4 regions of the Levilactobacillus zymae genome follow, and region 1 is predicted to be linked to each of the others. Evidence: predicted binding sites of a transcription regulator. Region 1 holds the regulator's gene; each other region holds the start of a gene.
The links. The regulator NrdR, encoded in region 1, represses ribonucleotide reductase genes. The targets are predictions, from matches to a motif close to ACACNATATATNGTGT.
Positions count from the first base shown of each region.

Region 2: RI501_RS05635 (deoxynucleoside kinase) is a predicted target of NrdR. The motif match lies at 1,927-1,942, and genes of this name have one in related genera.
Region 3: RI501_RS09835 (deoxynucleoside kinase) is a predicted target of NrdR. The motif match lies at 2,343-2,358, and genes of this name have one in related genera.
Region 4: nrdH (glutaredoxin-like protein NrdH) is a predicted target of NrdR. The motif match lies at 1,605-1,620, and genes of this name have one in related genera.

Region 1 covers NZ_JAVLAS010000001.1:1,844,995-1,849,156, reverse strand. The annotation lists gene polA (DNA polymerase I) at 1-180, shown strand, start outside; gene mutM (bifunctional DNA-formamidopyrimidine glycosylase/DNA-(apurinic or apyrimidinic site) lyase) at 200-1,060, shown strand; gene coaE (dephospho-CoA kinase) at 1,053-1,652, shown strand; gene nrdR (transcriptional regulator NrdR) at 1,687-2,193, shown strand; gene RI501_RS08640 (replication initiation and membrane attachment family protein) at 2,197-3,570, shown strand; gene dnaI (primosomal protein DnaI) at 3,570-4,162, shown strand, end outside.
Region 2 covers NZ_JAVLAS010000001.1:1,237,215-1,241,376, reverse strand. The annotation lists gene RI501_RS05650 (glycoside hydrolase family 65 protein) at 1-122, shown strand, start outside; gene pgmB (beta-phosphoglucomutase) at 145-816, shown strand; gene RI501_RS05640 (Cof-type HAD-IIB family hydrolase) at 1,037-1,807, opposite strand; gene RI501_RS05635 (deoxynucleoside kinase) at 1,965-2,606, shown strand; gene RI501_RS05630 (DUF960 domain-containing protein) at 2,696-3,022, opposite strand; gene RI501_RS05625 (MDR family MFS transporter) at 3,096-4,162, opposite strand, start outside.
Region 3 covers NZ_JAVLAS010000001.1:2,061,017-2,065,178, reverse strand. The annotation lists gene RI501_RS09845 (GNAT family N-acetyltransferase) at 1-346, shown strand, start outside; lysine riboswitch at 409-588, shown strand; gene RI501_RS09840 (amino acid permease) at 700-2,205, shown strand; gene RI501_RS09835 (deoxynucleoside kinase) at 2,419-3,051, shown strand; gene serS (serine--tRNA ligase) at 3,337-4,162, shown strand, end outside.
Region 4 covers NZ_JAVLAS010000001.1:962,021-966,182, reverse strand. The annotation lists RNA gene ffs (signal recognition particle sRNA small type) at 218-304, opposite strand; gene tadA (tRNA adenosine(34) deaminase TadA) at 327-866, opposite strand; gene RI501_RS04325 (class I SAM-dependent methyltransferase) at 891-1,496, opposite strand; gene nrdH (glutaredoxin-like protein NrdH) at 1,696-1,923, shown strand; gene nrdE (class 1b ribonucleoside-diphosphate reductase subunit alpha) at 2,019-4,162, shown strand, end outside.

The DNA.
Region 1 (4,162 bases):
AAGGATCTTCAGGCCACGATGCTCTTACAGGTCCACGATGAACTGATCTTCGAGGCCCCTGCCGAGGAAATGGCGACGCTGGAAAAGCTGGTTCCGAAGATCATGGATTCGGCCGTGCAACTGGAGATTCCGTTGAAGGTCGACAGCCACTATGGGCCGACCTGGTACGACGTGAAGTAGGCGGAAAGAAGGAAAACGTATGCCAGAATTACCAGAAGTTGAAACGGTTCGGCGCGGGCTGACCCAGTTGGTCGCTGGCGCCACCATTGACCACGTCGAGGTTCTTTACCCCAAGATGGTCACGCCCGAGCCGGAAGTTTTTACGGCCGAGCTGATCGGTCGCCAAATTGAAAAAATTGACCGGCGGGGCAAGTACCTGCTGTTTCGGTTCAGCGGTGAGTTGACCATGGTGTCGCACCTACGGATGGAGGGCAAGTACGACGTCCAACCCGAGGGTAGTCCCGTGACCAAGCACACCCACGTGATCTTTCACCTGACCGACCAGCGGGAGCTGCGCTACACGGACACCCGCAAATTCGGCCGGATGCGGTTAGTCAAGACCGGCACGGAGGCCGAAGCGCTGCCGTCGTTAGCCAAGATGGGCCCCGAGCCCACGGCCGATACCTTGACGTTAGCCTACATGCAAAAGATCTTCGGCAAGTCGCATAAGATCATCAAGCCGTTCTTGTTGGACCAGTCGCGCATTGCGGGGTTGGGCAACATCTACGCCGATGAAGTGCTCTGGTTAGCCAAGATTAATCCGCTGACCCCGGTGGACACGGTCACGACCGACCAACTGGAAACGTTGCGACAGGCCATCATCGCCGAAATCAAGAAGGCCATTGCCGGGCACGGTACCACCGTGCACTCCTTCTCGACGGCTTTCGGGGAAGCCGGACAGTTCCAAAACGATCTGCACGTCTATGGTCGGGAGGGCGAACCCTGCGATCGGTGTGGCACCGAAATCGTGAAAATCAAGGTTGCCCAGCGAGGGACGCACTATTGCCCGCACTGCCAGCCCTTACCACCATCGGCCGAGGGGATGTTTGACGATGACTAGAGTCTGGGGATTGACCGGTGGGATTGCCACCGGAAAGTCGACTGTGAGTGCCTGGCTGAAACAAGCCGGCATTCCCATTATCGATGCGGACCTGATTGCTCGCGACGTGGAAGCCCCCGGGACGTTGGGGCTAGAAGAGATTGCAGCGGCCTTTGGCGACGACTATCTCCAGGCCGATGGGACGTTAGATCGGCACAAGTTGGGCCGGTTGGTCTTTAGCGATCCGGCCCAGTTAGCCCGGCTTACGGCGATCACCACGCCGCGGATCCAAGCCGAGATTCGCCGTCAACTGGCCGAGTACCGTCGGCGCGAAGCCCCGTTAGTGGTGGTCGACGCGCCGACCCTATTTGAGGTGGGGTATCTGCAAGACTGGGTCGATCAAATCATGGTGGTCGTGGCCACGCCCGCGCAACAAAAGCAACGCCTGATGGCCCGTAATGGGTTGTCGGCGGCCGAAGCGCAAGCCCGCATTGACCGGCAATGGCCGCTTGCCCGGAAGGTGGCGGCGGCGGACACGGTGATTGATAATCGCGGGGACATTACCCAAACGCACCAACAAGTGGTAAAATGGCTTGACGCGAATAAATTTTAACCAGTACACTTAAAGTAAAATGAGGTGACCAATTATGCAGTGTCCGCACTGTCATCACAATGGCTCCCGGGTCGTAGATAGTCGTCCCACCGACGACGGCCGGGTGATTCGTCGCCGTCGGGAGTGCGAGAGCTGCGGCTTTCGGTTCACGACGTTCGAACGCGTGGAAGTTACCCCGTTACTTGTGATTAAGAAAAACGGGACGCGCGAAGAGTTTAACCGCGAAAAGATCCTACGGGGCATTATCCGTTCGGCTGAAAAACGACCGGTGGGCATGGACGCCATGACCGCCATCGTCGACGAAGTGGAAAACAAGATTAGAGCACTAGGCGTTAACGAGATTTCAAGTCAGGTGATTGGCGAGTACGTCATGAACCGGCTGGTCGACGTGGATGAAATCGCCTATATCCGGTTTGCTAGTGTTTACCGGCAATTCAAGGATACCGGGGTGTTCTTCAACGAATTGAAGGATATTTTGGATAAGGACAAACTGAAAGCAGATCAAAATCATCACCAAAAGGGGCAAAGTGAGGCGAAGTAGGCAATGGAGGATTCTTGGCACCAATTAAGTCCCAAAACGGGCTTCGTGGTTCGCTTAGCCGATCGCCTAACGGAACAAAGCTGGCAGACGTTAAGTCAGCTGTATCAACCCGTGATTGGACCGCTGGCCGCTGGAGCGTTTAGCGGTCTCTTTTGGTTACCCCAACGGGAGCACCTCCACCGCCACGCGGTCTTGTTAGCGACGTTGGGCGTGGACTTGGCGCACTTTTATGATGCTCGAATTCGCTTGGAGGCCACGGGCTTACTGACCACCACGGTCGACCGGGTAGATGAGCTCACCACGTTTACCTATACGCTGCACGCCCCGTTGTTACCGACGGCCTTTTTTAACGACGATTTGTTAAGCGTGCAACTCTTAGACGCCGTGGGGGAGGACTTTTACCGGGAGTTGGTGACCCAAAACACCCTAGCCAGTGCGCCAACTTCCGGTCAAGATATCACCAAGACCTTTTTGGACGTGTTTCAGGTAGTGGGGGGAGAGCTCAAACAGCTACCCGCTGCGGTGACGAGTAGTCGCCAACACTTTCAGGCCACACCCGCGACCCCACAACTGGGGGACGTGGCCACGGACTTTGATTGGCAATTGCTGGGCCAAATTCTCGAACATTCGTACGTGGATACGCGGGCCTTACAGACTCACCGAGCGTTATTTTTAACGGAACACGCCACTTACGGGATCGATGAACCCACCATGGCACGGTTTATTGGAGAAGCGACTAATCTGGCGACCAACCAATTTGACGCGGAACAATTCAAACGCTTAATTGCCCAGCAGTTTGGACAAGCTCACCGTGGGCAAACCGTTAAGGCGGCTGTGACACCGCCGGCAGCCGCGACCACCACGACGTCCGCCCAGCAGGCGTTGATTCAGGTAGCCACGGCCACACCCCCCGTCAATTTTTTACAAGCGATTAAGAAGCAGACCGGGGGCTTTATTACCGATGGCGAGCAGCGCATCGTGCGGGACCTAGTGAGTCGACAATTATTTCCCACCAGCGTACTTAACCTGATGATTTACCACGTGTTGGTCGACGAGGACCGGGCTACGCTGAATAAGAATCTTTTGGATACCATCGCAAACGATTGGAGTAAGGCGGGAATTCAGACGCCCACGCAGGCCATTGACAAGATCCGTGACCGACAGAGGGCGGCGCAACAGCCTAAATCCCGCCGGACGGGCAGTCGGCGCGGGACCCCGACGGTTAAGGAAACGTTGCCGGATTGGGCGAAAAAACCGACGAAGGACAATCCGGTACCGACGGGCAAACCAGCCCAGTATACGGCCCAACAGAAGCAAGAACTCGCCGACCGGATTGCCCGGTTTAAACAGCGGCGTGAAGGAAAGGAGGAATCCTGATGGAAGATATCAGCAAAACGATGCAAGACATGATGAGTAAGCGCCATTTGAATCGTAATTACCGGCAGTTGATGGACCAGGCGTTTGCCGATCCGGAGGTCACGGCTTTTATTCAGGCTAACCAGGCCGACCTTGCGGAGGACGTTTTGGTCCGTTCGGCTTCAAAAATCTACGAGTTTGTCACGGAACGCGATAAAGTGCGGCAGGGTGGTCAGACCTTTGCCACGGGGTACGAACCCCGGTTGATTGTTGCCAACCATCTGCTCGACGTCGCCTACGTCCCGACGGCAGCAACCATGGAAAAACAGGCGCAGCAGCAGTTACAACGCCGTGTGCGGGCCATTGCGATGCCGAAAGATATCCGTAATGCGGAGCTGGATAATTTCGATAACGATAACAACCGTATGGAAGCCTTAATGGCAGCGACGGAGTTTATCGATAATTACGAGAACAGTCCCCACCATCGCCACCAGGCCCTGTACCTGTCGGGGAGTTTTGGCGTCGGGAAAACTTACTTACTAGCGGCGGTTGCCAACCAATTGGCCGCCGATGGGTTTTCCAGTACGCTGGTTCACTTTCCGAGCTTTGCGGT
Region 2 (4,162 bases), 610 kb from region 1:
CCTATGACCTCACCATCGATCACCATCAAATTCAGATTACCGCAGATCAGGATAGTACCATCGAATTCAAGCACCAACCGGTTGCGCTGACCGCTCATCAACCCGTTACACTTACCTACTAACTTTTTTTAAGGAGTGTTCATTATGACCAAATTTGCAGACATCAAGGGCTTCGTTTTCGACCTCGACGGCGTTATCACCGACACGTCCGTCTTACACGGCACCGCTTGGCACCAACTCGCTGACTATTTAGGTGTGGCGTGGTCCAAGGAACTAGCGGACGGACTGAAGGGAATTAGCCGGATGGACTCGCTGGAGATGATCTTAAAGGCCGGCGGGAAAGAAAACGACTATACGGCCGACCAAAAAGTGGCATTGGCCGCCAAGAAAAACACCAACTACGTGGCCGAGGTCGATAAGATGACGCCCGCGAATATCCTTCCCGGGATGAAGGCCTTCCTCGACGATATTCGCGCTAAGGGCTACCTATTGTCCCTGGCTTCCGCTTCCAAGAACGCCCCGCGCGTCTTGGCTAAGTTGGAATTAACCGATTACTTCCCCGAAATCGTCGACCCAGCCAGCCTTAAGCACGGCAAACCGGATCCCGAGATCTACACCAAGGGTGCCCAACTCCTAAATCTGGATCCCGCACAATGTGTGGGCTTGGAAGACGCCGCCGCTGGGGTTCAAGCCATCAACGCCGCCGGTGAGACCTCACTAGGAATCGGTGATGCAACCGAACTGGGAGCTGCCGATATGGTCTTCGCCGACACCTCACTGGTAACCTTAGCCAACATCGAAAAGCACCTGGCCTAATCCCTGAACGGCACATCGTTCAATTAGGCCCATGGCCGCTTAATTGGTGAGCATGAACGCAAAAATGGCCCTTATTCCTGTACTGGGAGTAAGGGCCATTTTAGGCCTTAAAGTATCATTTTCGGCACCGTGGCTACAAATCTGATTGTAACCCGGTTAAGAACCGAGGGTGAACCAGTAGTCTTAATGCAGGCCCGCTGAATCTCATTACTTTTAATCTTTAATCAATGAGGTTAAAGTGCTTGAGTCCCCGAACGATTCCGTCCGTCTGGTTGGTAGTGGTCACGTAAGCCGCTTGGGCCTTGGCCGCCGGCACCCCGTTTTCCATGGCAATTGGCACATCCACTTCGTCAAACATCTGCAGGTCGTTAAACCCATCCCCGAAGGCATAGGTCCGCGCCGTTTCCAGGTGAGCCGCTTGTAGGAACGTTCGAATCCCGGTTTGCTTGCTGACGCCCGTGACCATGGTATCCAACGCGCGCGGGTTATTGCGCACAAAGTTGAGCTGACCGGCAAACCGGTCCTGATACAATTTTAACTTATCGCGGTTAAACACGTTTAAGAAGTTGATGGGCTGCGTACGGTACCAGTCTGGGTCCACCACAGCGTGGAGCCGCAAAAGCTGAAAATTATCCCGGGTGTCCGGTGTCGCCTGACTCAGCCGAAAGCCCCGGTTGTTAAAGTAGCCCACCGGGTCGCCCTGCTGTGCGGCGAACTGGGTGACCGCCGTTAACACGGTTGGCTCAATCACCGCGGCCGAGAGTCGCTGCCCCTGATACTGAACGTAACTACCGTTGGCGCTGACCACGGCATCGATTCCCGTGGCGTCCAACACGTCCTGAATTTCAAAAATGTTGCGACCGGTCGCAATTACCGGTAGCCCGTCGTGGCTTTTTAATTTCTGAATCGCGGCAATGCTTTCGGGTAACACATTCTTGGCGTTATCGAAGAGCGTCCCGTCTAAATCAAAAAATACGACTGCTTGCGTCATTCTGTTAATCCCTCCAAATCCACTATTACCAACACTTCCATTATACAACAATGCCCAAACTCGCCAAAGTGGACCGGAAATTTCTCGCAAGTAGATGTGGTATTGGTAATTTTTGTGGTACACTATATCTTGTATTTTCTATAAAAGAGGGGCTATCATGGTGATAATTACAGCAGGAATGATTGGGGTCGGTAAGACGACCCTTACAGGCAAAATTGCCGCACACTTGAACACACAAGCATTTTTCGAACCGGTCGGTGATAACCCAGTGTTACCACTCTACTACCGGAACCCGAAGCAATACGGCTTCTTGCTGCAGATTTACTTTCTCAACAAGCGGTTCAGTATGATCAAGCGGGCGTTGGCCGACGATAACAACGTCCTGGACCGCTCAATCTACGAAGATGCCCTCTTCACGCGTGAAAACAACGCTGAAGGGAACATCACGGATACGGAACTGGAAGTCTACTTAAACCTTCTGGACAACATGATGAACGAGCTGGACGAAATGCCTAAAAAGGCACCGGATTTGTTGGTTTACGCCGACGCCGACTTTGACACGATCCTCCACCGGATCAAGAAGCGGGGCCGTGATTACGAACAATTCGACAACAATCCCGAATTGGAAGCCTACTACAAGAAGATGTGGACGGCCTACAAGGGTTGGTACGACGACTACGACGTCAGTCCTAAGATCAAGATCGACTTACAAAAGTACGACTTGGAAACGCCGGGAAACATCGACATCGTCTTAGGTCAGATCGACGATGCGTTGAAGGACATCCGCGTGAACGCGTAATTTTTATGGACAACGACTGTGCCTAGTGCGGTCGTTGTTTTTTATTGAGGACACCAAAAAGCCACCGATAATCGGTGGCTTTTTATCGTTTAATTCTGATTCGTTTCGGAGGGTAATAAGATAATTTGACTATCCCCATCGTCGTAAGCCAGGACCGTCTCCGGCAGGTTCGAACTATAGGCGTAGTCGGTATCAAAGGCGGCCCCGAAGGTCTGTTGGGCCTGCTCGTCCGTTTGCACGTACTCAAAGGTCGTGTGCCCTTGATGGTTGTGGAGTTTAAACGTGAGTAAGTTATCTAGCGGGAACAGGCCTTGCAGATCCTGATCGATAATCTTCCAAACCACATCAATCATTTCACCCGGCAGAACGGCTACGGTTCCGTAGCTCGCATACCGCGCATGATTACTTTCAAACATTTGATCGCCTCCACTCGTTATCTCGCTAACCTTAAACTATATTATAGCGTAACTTTTCTTAAAACGGGACTAATTACCCCTGTTTGCCGGTTAACCGTTGGGTCCCCTTCCGATCCAAAAAGTTGACCATAAAGGAAATCACAATCAAAATTACGGCCGCGATAAAGATGACGTGCAATCCCTGATACAGGATGCCGTGAAGTGTGGGCAACAGGTCACTCGGTAAACTTTTAGCGGTCTGCGGGTTGATCAGCTGATTCATCATGGTCAGGCTGGTTCCCTTGTGTGTTGCCACACCGCGAGCCATGGCCAGATTCATGATGATCCCAAAGACGGAGATCATGATGGTCTGCCCCAGCGTCCGCGAAAGGGTGTTAAACGAGGTGGCCACCCCGACGTCTTCGACCGGCACCTGGCTCTGAACGGTCACGGTCGTGGTGGTAATGGTAATCCCAAAACCGGTCCCACAGATGGCCGCAATCACGAAGAAGCACCAGAATGGCGTGGTCATCGGTACAAAGGCCATCAATAAGCCACCCACCAAAATGAAGCTCAGACTGATATTGATAATTTGGTACGGTGTATGCTTGAGCATTAAGCGGCCGGCGATAAACGAGCCCACGATCCACATCAACGAACTGGGCGTGATGGCAAATCCGGCCTGAGAAGCCAAGAGACCTAACAAGCCCTGAGTCCAGGTTGGGAGATAGACTTCAAAGCCCATCAAGAACCCACTCACCAACGCGGCAATCAGATTTTGAATCACGAAGGTCCGGTTCTTAAACAAGGTTAACGGGATCAACGGGTCGGCCGTGCGCTTTTCCTGGCGCAAGAACAGCCAGAAGGCGAGCACCGTGACCACCAAGCCGGCGACGACCCAGGCGACGCTGAGCTGCCCGTTTCCCAAGAGCTGGAACGTCAGCATCAGGGCTAATAAGCCCACGGACAGCCAGAGACTCCCGCCCCAATCCATGGTGAATGGTTTACGCTCGAAGTTGTCGTCCAAGAAAAACCAGATTAACAACACCGTAATAATCCCAATCGGAATGTTAATAAAGAAAATCCAGTGCCAACTCAACTGGTCGACGATAAAGCCCCCCAGTAATGGCGCGACCACGGCGGCAATCCCCCAAGCCGACC
Region 3 (4,162 bases), 220 kb from region 1:
CATCACGCGGTCGCTGCAAGGGCCGTTAGTCGGCATGGTCATTGGCTATGAGCACGCGGATGCGTTGGGGGACTTAGACGTGACGGCTGTCGATCTGGGCTACTTTTTGACGCCAACTCTCTGGGGGCACGGCTATATGCCAGAAGCGTTACGGGGACTGTTGGCCGTTTTGGTACAAGCGCACAGTCCCATTAAAACTTTGTGGGCCACCAGCTTGGCCACGAATCAACGCTCGCAGAACGTTTTAAGTCACTTATCATTCGAACTAATTGATGACCAGTTGGTCGTACCTAATCCCGCTACAATGGCGTTAGAGCGTCACCTCCTCTACCGCTATGATTTATGATCATCATGATGGTTAATTTTTAGTCTTGCAATGCAATCTTAAGATGTCTATACTACGAAGTGTCGAAAAGAAGAGGTGCGATCAACATGAGTCATCTTCCAGAGATGGGCGACATTGATGAAGGAAGGTAAAAGGGGCAATCGCCGAAATCTGAATCGTCGACCACGGTTTAGGTTGGGTCCTGATCTAATAGATCAGGGACTGTCGCAGTTGTAACCAGATTGCGGGGTGCTTTCAACGATACAGACTTGGGCGCTAATGACCATGATTCTTGGGAGTTTGAATTGAAGGGAATTTTGGGTTTCCTAGGTCGCTTCGAGAAGGTCCTTCTATGAACCAGAAGGAGGAATTATATGGAACAGAGTATGACAAACGCAACAACGAGTAAGTCTTCGGATTCGGTAAAGCGGGGACTCAAGACGCGACACGTGTCAATGATTGCGTTGGGTGGATGTATTGGAACAGGGCTCTTTGTTGCCAGCGGGTCTGCCATCTCGACAGCCGGTCCTGGTGGCGCATTAGTTGCCTACATTGCAATGGGATTAATGGTGTACTTTTTAATGACCAGTCTAGGAGAAATGGCCACGAACATGCCAATCTCCGGTTCGTTTGCTGCTTATTCTGCTAAGTATGTTGATCCAGCTCTGGGGTTCGCCATGGGGTGGAACTACTGGTTCAACTGGGCCATTACCGTAGCGGTAGATATTTCAACCGCGGCGTTAGTCATGAAGTTCTGGTTACCCAATATTCCCGGGTGGACCTGGAGCTTGGTGGCGTTAGTCATTATCTTTGTCATTAACGCGTTATCCGTGCAAGCCTTCGGGGAAACCGAATTTTGGATGTCGTTAATTAAGGTGGTTACCATCTTCGTCTTCTTAGCCGTTGGGTTACTAACCATCGTGGGCATCATGGGTGGTCACGGACCTGGTCTGAGCAACTTCACTTACAAGCAGGCACCGTTCGTTGGTGGTTTTCCCGCCATTCTAAGTGTCTTCGTGGTCGCCGGGTTCTCGTTCCAAGGAACGGAATTGGTTGGGATCACTGCCGGGGAATCGGAAGATCCTTCGCACAGTGTGCCTAAGGCGATTAATCAAGTGTTCTGGCGGATTATTTTATTCTACGTTTTAGCTATCTTTGTGATTGCCGCTGTCTTACCTTACACGAGTCATGATTTACTGGGCTCTTCTGCGAGTGACGTGGCCATCAGTCCCTTTACGTTAGTCTTTCGTCGGGCTGGTTTGGCTGCCGCTGCGAGTGTCATGAACGCTGTGATCTTGACGTCCGTTATTTCCGCTGCTAACTCCGGAATGTACGCGTCAACGCGAATGTTGTACTCCTTGTCCAAGGAAGGTTATGCACCACAATTCTTGGGACGGACCGGTAAGAATGGGATTCCTTATCCGGCCTTACTGATGACGACGTTGGTCGCTGCCTTGACCTTCATCAGTAGTATTGCGGGGCCAAAGATTTATATGTGGCTGGTCGCCGCTAGTGGGTTGACCGGGTTCATCGCTTGGTTCGGAATTGCGTTATCGCACTTCCGCTTCCGGCGCGCCTTTATCAAGCAGGGACATCAGCTGTCTGAATTGAAGTATCACGCTAAGTGGTTCCCAATTGGGCCGCTGCTGGCATTAATTCTCTGTGTCGCCGTCATCGTGGGTCAAGATCCACAATCCTTCTTCTCGGGTAACTGGGAACAAGTATTGGTCACCTACATTGGGGTGCCACTGGTCTTAATCCTCTACATTGGTTACAAGATTAAGAATCATACCAAGTTGATTCCGTTAGACGAAGTTGACGTGGCACCAGTCCACAAGGATGGGACGTTAAAGAATAACGCCGCTGCCGAAAAGGACTAATTCAATTAAATTAAAATCGGGTGACCGTATTAGCCGTAAGGCCGATACGGTCACCTTTTTATGGGGGCCTTTAGCCAAAGTGATGGAATTGGCCCTAAAAAATTACCACGATATATTGTCTTTTCAAAATCAGGTTGGTACAATATGTAGTGTTGTTTTTGCGCCCGGAAGATTCCGGGGGGAATGGTTACGGAAATAAAGGAGAGATATTGCATGCTTGTATTATCGGGAACTATTGGGGCTGGCAAAACGAGCCTAGCGAACTTATTGGCTAAACATTTAAACAAACCAGCGTTTTATGAATCGGTAGATGACAACAAAATTTTACCGCTATTCTATAAGGATCCCCAGAAGTATGCCTTCTTACTGCAGATTTACTTCTTGAACAAGCGGCTAGACAGCATTAAGGCCGCCAACGCGGACCAGGAAAGCGTGATGGATCGTTCAATCTTTGAGGATTCGCTGCTGTTTCATTTGAACGCCGACTTGGGTCGGGCGACGAACACGGAAGTTGACATCTACGATTCGCTGTTGCAGAACATGATGCAAGAGCTGCCGGAAGCCACTTACCAGAAGAACCCGGACCTGTTAATTCACATTAACATTTCCTTTGATACGATGCTGCAACGGATCAAGAAACGGGGACGGTCTTACGAACAAATTGATACCGACCCGAGCCTATACAATTACTACAAGGAACTTGACCAACGGTACACGGCTTGGTACGCCAATTACGATAAATCACCGAAGATGCAAATTAACGGGGATGACTTGGACTTCGTGGAAGATCCAGTGGCCCGGCAAAAGGTTTTAGCCCTCATTGATGAAAAGATCGCGTCCCTCTAGGACTTGTTTCTAGGCGTAAAGTAGGGTATGATAAGCATAATTTCAAACACGTCAGTGCCTAATAAGTAGACGGCCAGAGAAGCGGGGTTAGCTGTGAACCGCTACGTCGAATGATTCCAGCACGAAAGAAGTGGGCAGGTAATGCTGCACGGTGCAAACCGTTATCATGTTCAAGGGTATCGCTAGGCACACTAGCGATGAACTTGGGTGGTACCGCGAAGGTCTTCGTCCCATGTGACGGAGGCCTTTTTTGCGGTTAGGGACTAGTTGAAGGGAGTAATGACAATGTTAGATTTAAAGTTGATTCGGCAAGAAACTGATTTTGTAAAGGAAAAGTTGGCCACTCGGGGGGTGGATCCAGCCGATATTGATGCCCTTTCAGCCATGGATGCTAAGCGACGGGAACTCATTACCAAGACGGAAACCATGAAGGCCCAACGTAACACGGTGTCGGATGAAATCTCGAAGATGAAACGGCAAAAACAAAACGCCGATGATCAGATTACCGAAATGCGGCAAGTTAGCGCCGCAATCAAGGCGGCCGATGCGGAACTCGATACCTTAAAGGCCCAGGTCCAAGATGCAGCGGCACACCTGCCGAACATTCCTAACGATAACGTTCCGGTGGGCTTAGATGAAACCGGCAGTGTTGAGATCCGCAAATGGGGCGAGAAACCTAATATGGACTTTACCCCCAAGGCCCACTATGAAATCGGGGAAAATCTCGATATTTTGGACTTTGAACGTGGTGCGAAGGTCTCTGGTAGCCGGTACCTGTACTACCTGGGGGCGGGTGCCCACTTGGAACGGGCCGTCTACAACTTCTTTTTAGACGAAAATACGAAGGCGGGCTTCAAGGAAGTCTTGCCACCGTACATCGTCAACGATGCGTCCATGTACGGAACGGGCCAGTTCCCGAAGTTTAAAGAAGATGTCTACTCCTTAGAGGGTCAGCACATGACGTTAATCCCTACGGCCGAAGTGCCCTTAGTCAACTATTACCGTAATGAAGTCATCCCGGCTGAGAAATTACCGGTATGGTTTACGGCCTTAACGCCAGCCTTTCGCTCTGAAGCAGGGAGTGCGGGGCGCGATACTCGGGGCTTAATTC
Region 4 (4,162 bases), 880 kb from region 1:
CCACTAGGGTGGCAATTAACCTCAGCTTCTCCGCTACCATAGCCAAAACGTGCTTTCCAGGGGCAACGGGTTCCGCTTAACCCCATTTTGGCAATTAGCCAGGCCCGGGCTAATCACCACAATGGCGTTAATGCTCACCCGCTGACCGCCCCTGGACGCACTCTTATAATATAAAAAACGTCCATTCCCTCTCGGAAACGGACGTGCTTAATGGCTCAATAACTTGAAGCACAAAGTGAAACAGACTTAGTGCTGCTTCCTTCCGGACCTGACACGATTCGTGAGCCCACCCTTGCTTCAAGGCCTTAACGGCAAATACTAGTGTATCATGATTCGGAAAGACTGTCTAGCGACTTTTCAGCCGCCGCTTTGCGGGCCTGCTTGGCCGCCTTTTGCCGGCGCCGAGCTTCCTTGAAAAAGGTCACCAGTCGTTCACCGGCCGCCTTCGCCATTAAGCCCTCGTAGACCGTGACCGTGTGGTTCAACCGCGAATCCGTCAGCGTGTTGTACAGACTATCCACCGCCCCCGCCTTGGGGTCACGGGCGCCGTAAAACACCGTGGGAATCCGGGAGTTAATAATCGCCCCACTACACATCAAACACGGCTCGATGGTCACGTAGAGTTGGCAATCTTCCAACCGCCAACTCCCTAAGGTCGCACAGGCCTCTTCGATGGCGCGAATCTCGGCGTGTAAAGTCGCATCGTTGGCGTGTTCACGGAGGTTGTGCCCCCGACCGATGATCCGTCCCTCGTGGACGATCACCGCACCAATTGGCACTTCCCCAATCCAAGCCGCGCGGTCGGCTTCGAATAACGCTTCTTCCATGTAGTGCCGTTGTTCGGCAGAATAAGTTATCTGACGCATTCGTGCCCACCTCCTCGTCCTAGGTTAGTTTTGCGTACTTTCCAAGATGTAATACCCTTTGTCCTTCTTGAGGATCTGACAGTTACCAAACGTTTCGGTCATGTGCTTCTTAGCCGACGGGGCTCCCTGTTTCTTCTGGAGCACCACGGTCAGCGTGCCCCCCGGCAACAGGTGTTGGGCGGCCCCGGTTAACATGCTGGTGACCACTTCCTTCCCCGCTCGCACCGGTGGGTTGGTCAAAATGGCCGCATACTTGGCGGCACCTAAAGCCGCATACCGGTCGGATTCGATGATCCGAGCGTTAGTAATCTGGTTCGCCGTTGCGTTTTGGTGCGCCAACGACAACGCCAGTTCGTTGACGTCGGCCAGTGTCACCTGCCGGTCCGGGTATTTCTTGGCTAGGGCCAGGCCAATCGGACCGTACCCACAGCCCAGATCCAACCAAGCACCGGCCGGGGTCTTGTCGGCGTTAAACGCATCGAGTAAAACTCGTGAGCCGTAATCCACGCGGGATTTTGAGAAGACCCCGTTGTCGGTGGTAAACAACAATTCGTTACCTAATAGGGTGAACGGCCAGTGGCGTTCTTCGTGTACAACATCCGGATTTTGTGTATAATAGTGATTAGTCATTTTCTCGACCACCTTTTAGGTTTATTTTACCGTAGTTTTTGGACTGGTGGGCAATAAAATAAAATTAACGCGCTGAGCACTATATTTAGTAGTTATTGTATCCTTCAACCACTAAATATGGTGCTTTTTTCGATTGAAATTTCGCCAATCTGGTGTACACTAAACACATTAGAAACAAATTTTAGAGGATGTGGCAACCATGAAAGTAACGATTTATTCCAAGAACAACTGTATGCAATGCAAAATGACCAAGCGTTTCCTTACCGAACACAACGTGGCCTTTGAAGAACGTAATATTAACCAAAATCCCGAATATGTCACCTACTTAAAGGCACAGGGATTTCAATCTCTACCGGTCGTGGAAGCACCCGGTCACAAGGCCTTTTTTGGTTTCCGGCCTGACCAACTGCAACAAATTGCGGGTTAATTAACGTTCCGACAACCCCGTCTTGGCGACGTCGTTTCGGCTGACGTCGCTTTTATTTTGACTAAAATTCGGTGTGAGAAAGGAAGAGCGTGCTTATGAGCCTCAAGAACCTCAAAGACGTCACTTATTACGATTTAAATAACGAGATCAACATCCCCGTGGATGGCCAGATTCCGTTGAACAAGGACCAGGAAGCTTTACAGGCCTTCCTCAAAGAAAACGTGGCACCCAACACCAAGACCTTCGCGTCCTTAAAGGACCGGTTCGACTACCTGATCGCCGGGAACTACGTGGAACCGCAAGTCATCAACCAGTACCCGTTGAGCTTCATCGAAGACCTCTACGCCTACCTGAAGGCTCAAAACTTCCACTTCAAGTCCTTTATGGCCGCGTACAAATTCTACGCGCAATACGCCTTAAAGACCGATGACAACGCCTACTACCTGGAAAACTTCATCGACCGCGTGGCGATGAACGCCCTCGACTTTGCCGGTGGCGACCAACAGTTGGCCCACGACTTGGCCGACGAAATTGTTCACCAACGTTACCAACCGGCCACCCCTAGCTTCTTAAACGCTGGCCGGGCCCGGCGTGGGGAACTGGTCTCCTGTTTTCTGATTCAATCCACCGACGACATGAACACCATCGGGCGGACCATCAACTCCGCGCTGCAACTGTCCCGTATCGGTGGTGGGGTCGGCATCAGCCTGTCCAATCTGCGGGGGGCCGGTGACCCGATCAAGCACATCGAAGGGGCCGCTTCCGGGGTCGTGCCCGTCATGAAGCTCCTCGAAGACAGCTTCTCCTACTCTAACCAACTTGGACAACGCCAAGGGGCCGGTGTGGTCTACCTGAGCGTCTTCCATCCCGACATCATCGCCTTTTTGGGCGCTAAGAAAGAAAACGCCGACGAAAAGATCCGGTTGAAGACCTTGTCACTCGGGGTCACGGTCCCCGACAAGTTCTACCAACTCTGTGAACAAGACGCCGACATGTACCTCTTCAGCCCGTACGACGTCGAACGGATCTACGGCAAACCATTCTCCTACGTGGACATCACCGCCGAATACGATAAGATGGTCGCCAACCCGGACATTCGCAAGAAGCGGCTGAAGGCCCGGGAACTGGAAACGGAAATCGGTAAACTGCAGCAAGAATCCGGTTACCCCTACATCGTTAACATCGACACGGCTAACCGCGAAAACCCCATCCAGGGCCGCATCGTGATGAGTAACCTGTGTTCCGAAATTATGCAGGTCCAAACACCAACCACCTACGACAACAAGCAAGAATACGAAAAACTGGGGACGGATATTTCCTGCAACCTGGGGTCGACCAACATCGTTAACCTGATGGCCTCCCCCGACTTCGGGCACTCCGTGGAAACCATGGTCCGGGCACTGACCTTCGTGACCGACCACTCCGACATCGACGTGGTCCCGTCCATCCAACACGGTAACCGGTTAGCCCACACCATTGGCCTGGGTGCTATGGGACTGCACAGTTACTTCGCCAAGAACCACATGATGTATGGTTCCAAGGACAGTATCGACTTTACCAGTGTCTACTTCATGTTACTGAACTACTGGACGTTAAAGGCCTCCAACCAGATTGCCAAGGAACGGCACGAAACCTTCCACAACTTCGAAGCCAGCAAATACGCCGACGGCTCCTACTTCGATCGCTACACGGAACACGATTGGCGACCGGATAACGCCAAGGTGCAAGGCCTCTTTAGTGACGTTTGGTTACCGTCGCCTGAAGACTGGGCTCAACTCAAGGCCGACGTCATGCGTGACGGGTTATACCACCAGAACCGCATGGCCGTCGCTCCCAACGGGTCGATTTCTTACATCAACGACACCACGGCCAGCCTGCACCCGATCATCAACCGGATCGAGGAACGTCAGGAAAAGAAGATTGGGAAGATCTACTACCCGGCACCGTACCTGAGTAACGACACCATGCCGTACTACAAGTCAGCCTACGATACCGACATGCGCCGGGTCATCGACGTCTACGCGGCCGCTCAAAAGCACGTGGACCAAGGGATGAGCCTCACGCTATTTATGCGGTCCACGATTCCCGCCGGCCTGTACGAATGGAAGAACGGCCGGACCGACAAGATGACCACGCGGGACCTCAGTATCCTGCGGAACTACGCTTACCGTAAGGGCATCAAGTCGATCTACTACGTGCGGACGTTTACCGACGACAATAACGAAGTCGGCGCCAACCA